Regions from separate parts of the Tatumella citrea genome, predicted to be linked through region 2. Evidence: predicted binding sites of a transcription regulator. Region 2 holds the regulator's gene; the other holds the start of a gene.
What was found. The regulator PurR, encoded in region 2, represses purine synthesis genes. The targets are predictions, from matches to a motif close to CANGCAAACGTTTGCNTG.
Positions count from the first base shown of each region.

Region 1 (5,513 bases), 1.8 Mb from region 2:
CCCGGTCAGTAAACCTATTACCGCAATCACCATCAGATAGTAAGCCGGCATAAACAGATTATTGGTAGCTTCTACCAGCCAGGCTGCCAGAGTGGGCGTCAGGCCGGCAATCAGAATCGAGATATTAAATGCACTGGCCAGCGCACTGTAACGGATATGTGTAGGGAACATTGCCGGCAGTGTTGAAGCCATCACCCCGGTAAATGCGTTAAGTATCACAGCCAGAATCAGCAGCCCGGCAAAGATTAAACCAATCTTATTACTGGTGATCAGCATAAAAGCCGGGATGGCGAAAATCAGCAGCAGGATACTGCCAATAATCACAAACGGGCGGCGACCAAATCGGTCACTGAGCATTCCCATAACCGGCTGAACAAACAGCATCCCAATCATAATGGCGATAATTATCAGTACACCATGATCCTCAGAGTAATGCAGATTATGCGTCAGATAACTGGGCATATAAGTCAGTAACATGTAATAGGTGACGTTGGTAGCAATGACCAACCCTACGCAGGAGAGCAGGCTTTTCCAGTGTTTTGTGGCAATTTCTTTAAATGAAACTTTTGGCCCGTCCTGCAAACCTTCCCGGTCACCCTGTTCCAGCTTCTCTACATGTTGCTGAAATGCCGGTGTCTCTTCCAGAGCGTTACGCAGGTAGAGCCCGACAATCCCCAGTGGTAATGCCAGGAAAAACGGCAGGCGCCAGCCCCAGGAAAGGAATTTTTCATCGCCAATAATGGCGGAAATTAGCACCACAATCCCGGCCCCAATCACAAAGCCAATGATCGAACCAAAATCGAGCCAACTGCCCATAAATCCGCGTTTACGGTCCGGTGAGTATTCTGCGACAAATATCGATGCTCCGGTATATTCACCACCGACCGAGAAGCCCTGCGCCATTTTTGCTATCAGCAGCAATATGGGTGCCCAGATACCAATGGATGCATAGGAGGGGATTAATCCGATACAAAAGGTACTGATCGACATAATCACAATCGTGACCGACAGTATTTTCTGTCGCCCGTATTTATCCCCGAGCATTCCAAAAAACAGCCCACCCATCGGGCGGATTAAGAAGGGGACTGAAAAAGTGGCGAGGGCTGCAATCATCTGGATACCAGGTGATGCCGACGGGAAAAAAACTTTACCCAGCGCAAAGGCGACAAACCCATACACCCCGAAATCAAACCATTCCATCGCGTTGCCAAGCGCTGCTGCTGTTATCGCTTTCCGCAACCGGGTATCATCAATAATAGTCACATCATCGAGCCCAATGGGTTTTATACGCTTCCTACGTAATTTCATATGCATACCTGTATTTAGTTCATAAGTAATCAGTATGATCTTCCGGTAAAAGGTATGTACAAATATTACCGGCGACACTAAGCATAGATGCTTTTTGTCAGATAAGACCAGTCTGAACGTGCATTAAATTAATCGGGCTATCGTCGTTATGAATGGCCAAGTATAACTATTTTCTATTACCAAAGTCATATCCGGCGAGATTAGGGGTGTCAGAGCAGTAGAATTTCGACAGATTATATGGCAGGTGGTACAGCTTGTTTACAACGGGTCAGGGAGTATGTGGGACACTGGAGCAGAGAAGGAAGCTAATCATACCCGCAACAGCCGCGGGTATGATTTTTCACATCAGGGAGTTACTTAACCGAGATGGTTTTGACAATATTTTCGGCAGTGGTCTGCGACTGTGCCTGATTATCGGCAGGTAAGGAAATCTGCAATGTGATGAGTTTGCCGTCAATTTTGGTCATGACCACGGTTGACCAGCTGGTCTGGCTTTTGGCTGAAATGACACTGTCCAGCTGTTGTGCCGGTTGTCCGTTCAGAGTGATAGCTTTATCAGACACAACCTGCAATTGCGGGTCACGGTTGCGTTGTTGTTGTTCCAGTCGCTGCGTCAGAACATCCAGCGCTTCGTTAGTGCTGTCTCCGGTAATCACAATGATCGCCTGCTGGCCGTTATTATTGGCATAAACATGCATATTATTGCCGGTAGTGCCTAATTTTCCGGTCTGATCGGTCATTCCGGTTGGCAGAGCGAAGCTGAGTTTTCCGTCAACCAGTGTGACGGTTTGTAAATCCTGCTGGCTTGCTGCGGCGTGCTGCCCTGCAGTATCTTCTTTTTTCTGATCACATGCTGCCAGTCCAATCACCAACAACCCGACGCTGAGGTATTTAACTAAATTTCTCATCTGAATTCCTTTTTATTGTCCACATTGGGGATCACATCGAAAACGGAACAGAAAATCAATCCGTTGATTGTCACCAAATCTTAGCCGTTGTCACAGGCAGGATCATTCAGCATTAACCTAAAGTAAGAGAATGGTCCCGTGTTTTTCCGGGAAGCCGTTTCAGGATAGCATTCAATAGCACGCCATAAGCTGGCAGGAAAAAGACCAGACAGATAAATACTTTGTAGCTGTAATCCACCAGTGCGATTTCGACCCAATGTTGCGCCATAAACAGGTCGCTGCTGTGATAAAACGCGATAAAAAAGAAAGCCAGGGTATCGCTGATATTTCCGAGCAACATCGAAGCCGCAGGAGCCAGCCACCAGTGTGCGGAGCGCCGTAGCCGGTCAAACACTGAAATATCCAGAATCTGCCCCAGGACATAAGCCATAAAGCTTGCCAGCGCAATCCGGCCAACCACGGTGTTTATATGTTGCAGAGCATCCCAGCCTTGCCAGGCACCCTGATAAAACACACAGGACACAATATAAGAGATAACCAGGGCCGGCAGCATAGCCAGCAGAATGATACGCCTTGCCATAGATGCACCAAAAATTCGTACCGTCAGGTCAGTGGCAAGAAAGATAAACGGGAAGCTGAAAGCACCCCATGTGGTATGAAAGCCGAAGATATCTACCGGCAACTGCACCAGGTAATTACTGGAAGTAATTATCAGCAAATGAAATACCGATAATATGATGCGGGCAAACAGCCGCTGACGGGTATTAAACGTGTTCATTTCAGGCCTTTTTAGGTTGGGGTGAGGGAACCCATTAACACTGCCGTCGACATAAACTGCACAACGGCACAGAAAATTGTACAAGAAAACGGCCGCATGTTACCTGCTTCAATGGACAATGCAAGAGGGGAGGTACCCGGCCACCGCACCTCCGGTGTTTGTCTGTACTCAGGGCTGACGTTAGAATAGCAGCTTCCCCTGTTTTACAGAGAACCTTATGAACGACCTTTTTAGTACCGCCGAACATACCCTTGATGCCCGGGGCTTGCGTTGCCCGGAGCCAGTGATGATGGTGCGTAAAACTATACGTCATATGCAGGACGGAGAAACCCTGTTAATCATTGCCGATGATCCGGCGACAACCCGTGACATTCCGGGCTTTTGTCGTTTTATGGAACATACCTTAGTGGCTCAGGACACAGAACAACTGCCTTTTCATTATCTGGTTAAGAAGGGCATGTAAACGGCTGGTCTGACAACCAGCCGTACTGACAGATCAGGAGAGCCACAGCGAACGAATAATCATAAAATGACCGATGATAAATAACGCTTCATAAATCACCCGGTCAGCCGAAAATCGCAGGCGGAAGAAACTGATAAGCCAGCAGATATTCGCCAGTAACAGCAAATCGGTACCGGCCATCATTGAAAGTGTTTCATCAGTTTGCAGACTCAGATATTGCAGCGTTGCAATCCAGCACATAACCAGGACCATCGCCAGCATCGTACATACCGGCCAACGCAGTTCTTCCAGACGGCTCCAGATAATCGCAGCCACCACCAGACCAATCACCAGGAAGGTGACCGGTATCGGCCAGTAAATATTCAGGGTAATGCCGCGGGTCAGATTGATGGTGTAGAGCAGATAGGAGAGAAAGCTGGCACCAAAGGCATACATCATCTGCTGGCGGGATAATAAACTCAATAACCCGCCCGCCATCGCCGCGATCAGACCACCTATCAATAAATAATCACTGACGGAATGTGTCGGTGCCTGCCATGCCCATGCCAGCATGAGAAGGAATGTCACCGGTTTAAATAACCAGCGTTGCCAGCGGGGGCCCCGGTAAGAGGCATCAATGTACAGCCAGCCGGAAAATAGCACTGCAAGAAATGACCAAAGCATAATTTCTTCCTTCATCTTCTTTACACCAGACCGGGAACAAAATGCACAAAGCATTGAGGGTTCCGTTTGACTTTCGGCCGCTGCCAACGATTATTACTGTGAATGACAAAAATTGCAGGTGAAATGATGCAGATTTTATTTCTGCCTGTGGATAACACGGAGGATCGATGAACAGACCACCCCTGATTATTATCATTGTTATTGTTGCCATTGCTTTTCTTGCGGGTCGACAGTTTTTTAAACAGCGAAACGAAAATCAGGTGAATAATGATTCACCCGTGGTGACACAGCAGGCGATGGTAGTCAGTAAACGTGATTTTCCATATCCCGACCGCCATACCCGTCAGCAGCAGGTTATTGCCGGCGAGACGTTGCGTTATGAAGTCACTTTCCGCAGGACTCCGGTTGGCGAAAACTTTACGGTACAGATGTCAGAAGCTCAGTATAACGAGTGCGAGGCAGGTACTACGGGAGCCCTGAAGATGCAGGGGACCCGTTTTGTCAGCTTTACACCAGGTGGCCGTTAAAGGCCATTGCACGTACCCTGTGGCTGGTTTTACTTTGAGGGATAGTTTTTTTTCTGCCAGGCAAGCAGTTCAAATACCCCGAAAAAGAAAATCTTAACCTGGGTCATGCCACTGAGGGCAGGGCCGTCTTTGCTCTGAGTAGCACGCAGCAGTACCAGTTGCAGCCCGTGCATTACCACCATAAAAAACAGGGCAACATCAATAAAATACTTAAGAGGTTTAGGTGCCGGATGAATCAGATTCATCAGTAAAAAGGCCCAGACGAAAATCATCAGGATACGCCCGCCAATCAACAACATAGTTATTCTCCCTGAGAGTCTGTCACGGAACGATGGTACAGACGGTAGGCAACCTGGCCTGCCGTTTTTTCGCGGTGTAGCCGCCAGCTGTCAGGGACCTGCAAAGCACCCTGTTCAGTCTCACATTCGATGTAAATCAGGGCTTCACTTGCCAGCCAGCCACGGGTTTCCAGCAACGTCATCGTTTCTGTCAGCAAACCTTTTCGGAAAGGTGGGTCAATAAACACGATGTTGTAAGGCTGGCCTGGCTGATTTAACCATTGCAGGGCATTTCCCTGAACGACCTGGCCCGTTGTCGCTTTCAGGGTCTGTAAATTACTGGTCAGCTGGCGCGCGACAGAAGGCTCAAGCTCAAGTAAGGTCACATGTTCTGCATAGCGCGAAAGTGCCTCGATTCCCAGAGCTCCGCTACCGGCAAAACAGTCCAGGCAACGTGACTGCGGTAAATCGGCTGCCAGCCAGTTAAACAACGTTTCACGCACTCTGTCGGTGGTTGGCCGTAGCCCGGCGCTCTCAGGAACCGGAAGTTTTCTGCCGCGCCACTGTCCGCCAATAATTCGTATTTGT
Region 1 is NZ_CP015579.1:23,431-28,943, forward strand. It holds gene proP (glycine betaine/L-proline transporter ProP) at 1-1,308, opposite strand, end outside; gene A7K98_RS00135 (DcrB family lipoprotein) at 1,662-2,216, opposite strand; gene A7K98_RS00140 (7-cyano-7-deazaguanine/7-aminomethyl-7-deazaguanine transporter) at 2,329-2,994, opposite strand; gene tusA (sulfurtransferase TusA) at 3,212-3,457, shown strand; gene A7K98_RS00150 (lysoplasmalogenase) at 3,491-4,120, opposite strand; gene A7K98_RS00155 (DUF2500 domain-containing protein) at 4,288-4,647, shown strand; gene A7K98_RS00160 (DUF1145 family protein) at 4,677-4,946, opposite strand; gene rsmD (16S rRNA (guanine(966)-N(2))-methyltransferase) at 4,949-5,513, opposite strand, start outside.
Region 1: a site for PurR is predicted at 3,076-3,093, ahead of A7K98_RS00140 (7-cyano-7-deazaguanine/7-aminomethyl-7-deazaguanine transporter). Genes of this name have one in related genera too.

Region 2 (5,513 bases):
GGTGACTTATAATAAAAAATTTGTCACCAGAGTGATTATATGCCTGACAATCTGAATGTTCAATGACTGATGGTTAGGTCGCTAATTGTGCAGATATAATTAACCCGCCGGTTTAACAGCGGGTGAAATTACTGACAGGAATGTTTGCGATGCTGGAGACAAAAACCGGCGAGAGCGAGCAGAACTGTTATTCCCATCGCGGTCGCAGTTGTCAGTAGTGGCTGGGACAGGTGATAAGACACCAGTAAGCTGAATACGAAGCATAACCCCAGCTGCAATGCATTCTGCAGAGCTGCGGCTTTGCCACTGGCAGCCGGAAACATCCGGAGCGCTGCAGAGACCACAATTGGATAAATAGCCCCGTTAGCCATCGCCATGCCACAGAAGGGCAGTAATAAACTAAATAATCCGGGCTGCCCCAGGAAACTCACCACAACAACGCCACCAATACTCAACGTATAAAGCACTAATAACCAGGGCAGCAGTTGACGACCACTAAATTTGTTCAGCAGAGCACGACAGCCAAAGCCGCCAGCAAGGAACGTCAAAGTTTGCGGAATATAGCTCAGTCCGATATCTCCGGCAGAAAGCCCCAGGCCGGAAAGAATAAAGGGAGAACCGGTCAGCCAGGCAAAGAAACTTGCGGAACAGGCAGAATAGATCAGTACATTACCGCTGTACTGGCGCTCAGACAGTAACTGCAAAAATCCCGGGGGAACGGTGCTCGCTGACAGGGGAACTTGTGGTGGTCTGGCCGGTAAACCCAGGGTAGCCACAATTAATCCGCAGGTGAGTGCAGCAAGTACCAAAAATATTGAATGCCAGTGGAAATGAGCCAGCAACCATGAACCCAGCAACGGAGCTAGCGCCGGAGACAGAGCAACCATTGGCATAATCGTGGCGAAAATCTTCTGGCTACGCGAAGCCGGATAGTAATCCAGCACCAGAGACTGCCAGCTGACTGCGGCGGCACAGACTCCGGCGGCCTGAATAAATCTCAGAGCCAGCAGTGCGTGTGGCGTGGTTACCCACAACATCGCCAGACAGCTGATGGCAAATATCGCCAGACCACTGACCAGCACTGGTTTTCTGCCAATCTTATCCGACAACGGTCCCCAGAACAGTTGTGCGCAGGCAAAGCCAGCCAGGAACAGGCTAAGACTGGCGCTGATGACTCCTGCGTCAGTATTCAGATCCTGTTTCATCGCTTCAAAAGCGGGCAGATACATGTCTGTAGCCAGGAATCCCAGCATACTCAGTAGTGACAGATAAACTAAAAAAATGACCGGATGACGCATTGCTCCTCCCTGTGAAAATGTGCGCAAAGAGTTTAAAAGGGTGCACCGGGAGTTGTGAACCGTTAATATTTGCAATCAACTGTGAAAAAAATTGAAAGGTCGCTATGTGGTCAGAATATGCACTGGAAGTCGTGGATGCAGTGGCAAGAAATGGCAGCTTTAGTGCAGCAGCCAGGGAGTTGCACCGGGTGCCATCTGCGATCAGTTATACCGTCCGACAACAGGAGGAGTGGCTGGCAGTTGAGTTATTCGAACGACAACACCGCGATGTGATACTGACGGCCGCAGGTGAACATTTTGTTCGTGAAGGTCGGGGGATTATCAAAAAAATGCAGGAAACCCGACGTCAGTGCCAACAACTGGCAAATGGCTGGCGCGGTGAACTGAGTATTGCGGTGGACTGTATTGTAAAACGTTCCAGGATGCAGCAACTGACCATCGATTTTTATCGCCACTTTCCCGATGTAGAGCTGCATATTCGCGAAGAGGTGTTTAACGGTGTCTGGGACGCACTGGCCGCAGGACGCGTTGATATGGCGATTGGTGCGACCCAGGCAATCCCGGTCGCCGGACGTTTCGCTTTCCAGGATATGGGGCGTCTGAACTGGCGGTGTATTGTCAGTGCTGATCATCCACTGGCAGCTGAAACCCATCCGGGAGAGGAGCAGCTTCGGGCATGGCCATCACTGGTGCTGGAAGATACCTCCAGGGAACTGCCACGAAGGATGACCTGGACACTGGATAATCAACGGCGAATGACTGTGCCGGACTGGCAAACCGGTCTGGATTGCGTTCGGGCAGGATTATGCGTGGCAATGGTGCCAGGGCATCTGGCACGGCCGTTACTAGAGAGCGAAAAAGTAAAAGAACTAAAACTGCCGGCGCCGTTTCCGGAAAGTCCCTGCTGTGTAAGCTGGGCAGAACAGCGTATTTCTCCGGCATTGCGATGGTTACTTGATTACCTGGGGGACACTGCCACCCTGAACCATGAATGGCTCAGGGAGTGAACCGGGGACTTACCGGCGATAGTCACGGAACGGACCGTCGCCGACCGAACGACGTTCAATCAGGGTCGGATGGATTTCAAGGGTTTGCGGATCTTCACGTTTATTCACTATACGATCCAGTAACATCTCCAGCGCTTTTTCGCCTAACTCACTCTTTGGCTGGTGAACTGTAGTCAGTGCCGGGGTGAAATAACGCGAGTTGCGCACGTTATCATAACCAATAATAGAAATATCCTGGGGAACGCGCAGTCCCTGTTCATCGGCGGCGCAAATGGCTCCCATGGCCATAATATCCCCGCCACAAAAAACGGCTGTCGGGAGTTGCGGTTGCGCAAGTATTTTCTGCATCGCCTGATAACCGGACTCTGGTTCGAAATTCCCCTGAACAGTCCACTCCTCACGATGTGAGATTCCAGCCTCTTCCAGAGCTTTCAGAAAGCCTGCCAACCGGCCACCACCGGTGTTTCTTTCCATTTGTCCCGGAATACAACCAATATCACGATGACCGCGCTCAATCAGGTAGCGACCGGCCATATATCCACCATGAAAAGCGTTATCCAGCACGGTGTCGGTAAAGTCACCCTGTGAAACTCCCCAGTCCAGCACGACCATCGGGATATTGCGGTTTTCTTCCAGCATATCCAGCAACTCCTGCGGATATTCGGCACACATCACCAGTAATCCATCAACACGTTTGCGCGCCATCATGGCTAAATATGCGCGTTGCTTTTGCAAATCGTTATGAGCATTACCCAGAATCAGTGTGTAGCCATGGTCAAAACATTTTTTTTCGATAGCTTCAATGATTTCAGCAAAGTAAGGCGCTTCGAGTGTTGTCGAGAGTAAGCCCAGCGTCTTGGTGTTATTGACCTTAAGGCTTCTGGCGACTGCACTGGGGGAGTAGTGCAACTCGTTTATTGCTTCCCAGACCGCTTTCCGTGTGTTTTCCGCAACAAAACGGGTCTGATTAATGACATGGGACACGGTGGTGGTTGAAACACCGGCGCGTTTTGCCACGTCTTTAATAGTTGCCATTCAGTGAGTACTCCTGGTTTAAAAAAATAAGATATTGATTTTTTATAGGTTAATCGTTTGCGTCAGCTCAGCGTTTCACTGTCTCGTCATTAAAATGAACCCGAAGGCCAGAGGAGAGTCCTGCGAAGAAAGCCGGATATAAAACCAGCAGCTGAGGAGGTTGCGCAACAAAGACCGGCAATTCTAACAAGGCTGCTGCAATAAAACGAGATTTTTGCGCAGCAGTATGGGAATATAACTATTACCCCACAATTAGTGTGCCTAAAGGAGTTCTGATGGATACCGATCTTAAGCTTGCACTGACCACTACAGTTGTAGCGTTGCTGATGATTATGGCCTTCAGTTTTACCGCCATCCTGCATTAATGTTAGCCTGCTGGCCCGACTGACCGCGCCCGGTCAGCCATATGCTGTTATCAAAACCGGTACCGGATACTTCCCGCGCCGGTTTTTGCTTTTAAGCTACAAAAAATGCAATTAACGGATACGTGTGAGGACCAGGAGAGATTTACGATTTTTTGGGTAAGCCAGCAGAATAAGGGCAGTGGCATGACAGATATCTGTCAGCATAAAAAAACTGCACCTTAGTTCGCAGGATAACCAGCGTTTGGGGTGCAGTCTGTACCGAGCAGGATGACTAATTAACGGACGGTACTCGGGGTTACCATGCGGCGCGCGCCAATGTAGTGACGTTGCCAGTATTCATTGCTCAGAGCCGTAATCTGGATGTCTTTACCGGTACGTGGTGACTGAATAAATTTGCCATCACCCAGATAAACGCCTACATGGTCTGCAGCGCCATGGCGGTGGATACGGAAGAATACCAGATCACCTTTTTCCAGCTCATCACGTTTTACCGGTGCAGCATCACGCAGATGGTACATTTCGTTGGCGGTACGGGGTATTTTGAAATTTACCAGGTCTTTGTAGGCATAATAAACCAGACCACTGCAGTCAAATCCGGATTTTGGAGAAGTTCCTCCCCACTGATAAGGCTTCCCTAACTGATCCATCAGTTTCACCATCGCTGTTGCACGCGCTTTCTGATAACGCAGACGGTGCTGTTTGCTCATCCGGATAGCGGCCAGTGTGGCAGAAGGGTGGCGTGTCGTCTTTTTAGCTGCGGGGCGATGACGACCATATTTTTTAGTTTCCGGCGTGTGATTCTTTGCCAGATGACGGGATTCTTTAGCCGTACGACTGTTTTTAACTTTACGCTGACTGGTGAAGTGTTTAACCCGGTGAATCAGGGGCTGGCGGGCTTTATGTCGGGTACTGGTCGTCTTAATAGGCCTTCGTTTACGGCGGGCATCTTCTTCAGTCACTGCTTTACGGGTGGTTTTATGAAAAGTGGCATTAACCGCAGTTCGAGGCGAAGCCTCTGCGACATTGAAAAAAAGCTGTGCTAAAGCCAAAATAAAAAGCGTGATCAGTAGACGCATAGTTGTCAGGTTACAGGTTAAATGTCCTGAAAAAATACGGACAAAATAAAAAAATAACATCTGACCTTTCAGTCAGCCCCAAAATCATTCTAATCCAGAAATTTATGAAATGTTAAGGTCTTTTTTCCGGAATCTGTTACGAGAAGTTTTTTGACGTAAAATTGAGCGTAAACAGTTAATTAAGTCACATTTTACTGATGAAGTTTCAGGCGACTGTTTTTTTCATCCCGCAGTTGTTACTGGTTTAACGCTAAATGCCATATAACTGAACTTTTATGTAGCAGATGAAAAATGTCGTTTTCACTGGCGGGTTGATATCGCTACAATAACAAAACATGTCGTTTTGTCCCGAAGGAAGTACTATGAGCACTCTCGAAAAAATTCAGACTCAGATTTCTGAAAACCCTATTCTGCTGTACATGAAAGGTTCTCCTAAATTACCAAGCTGTGGTTTCTCAGCTCAGGCAGTTCAGGCGCTTTCTGCCTGCGGGCAACGTTTTGCCTATGTGGATATTCTGCAGAATCCGGACATTCGTGCCGAATTACCAAAATATGCAAACTGGCCAACCTTCCCACAACTTTGGGTTGACGGGGAGCTGGTAGGTGGTTGCGATATCATTATTGAAATGTATCAGCGCGGCGAATTGCAGCAGCTGATTAAAGAAACTGCAGAGAAATTCCCTGCGGCAGAATAACTGTCACGGATGGTGATTCTGATGCCCGCGTAATTAC
Region 2 is NZ_CP015579.1:1,835,215-1,840,727, forward strand. It holds gene punC (purine nucleoside transporter PunC) at 129-1,298, opposite strand; gene punR (DNA-binding transcriptional activator PunR) at 1,403-2,305, shown strand; gene purR (HTH-type transcriptional repressor PurR) at 2,315-3,340, opposite strand; gene cydH (cytochrome bd-I oxidase subunit CydH) at 3,616-3,705, shown strand; gene A7K98_RS08775 (C40 family peptidase) at 3,981-4,781, opposite strand; gene A7K98_RS08780 (Grx4 family monothiol glutaredoxin) at 5,144-5,476, shown strand.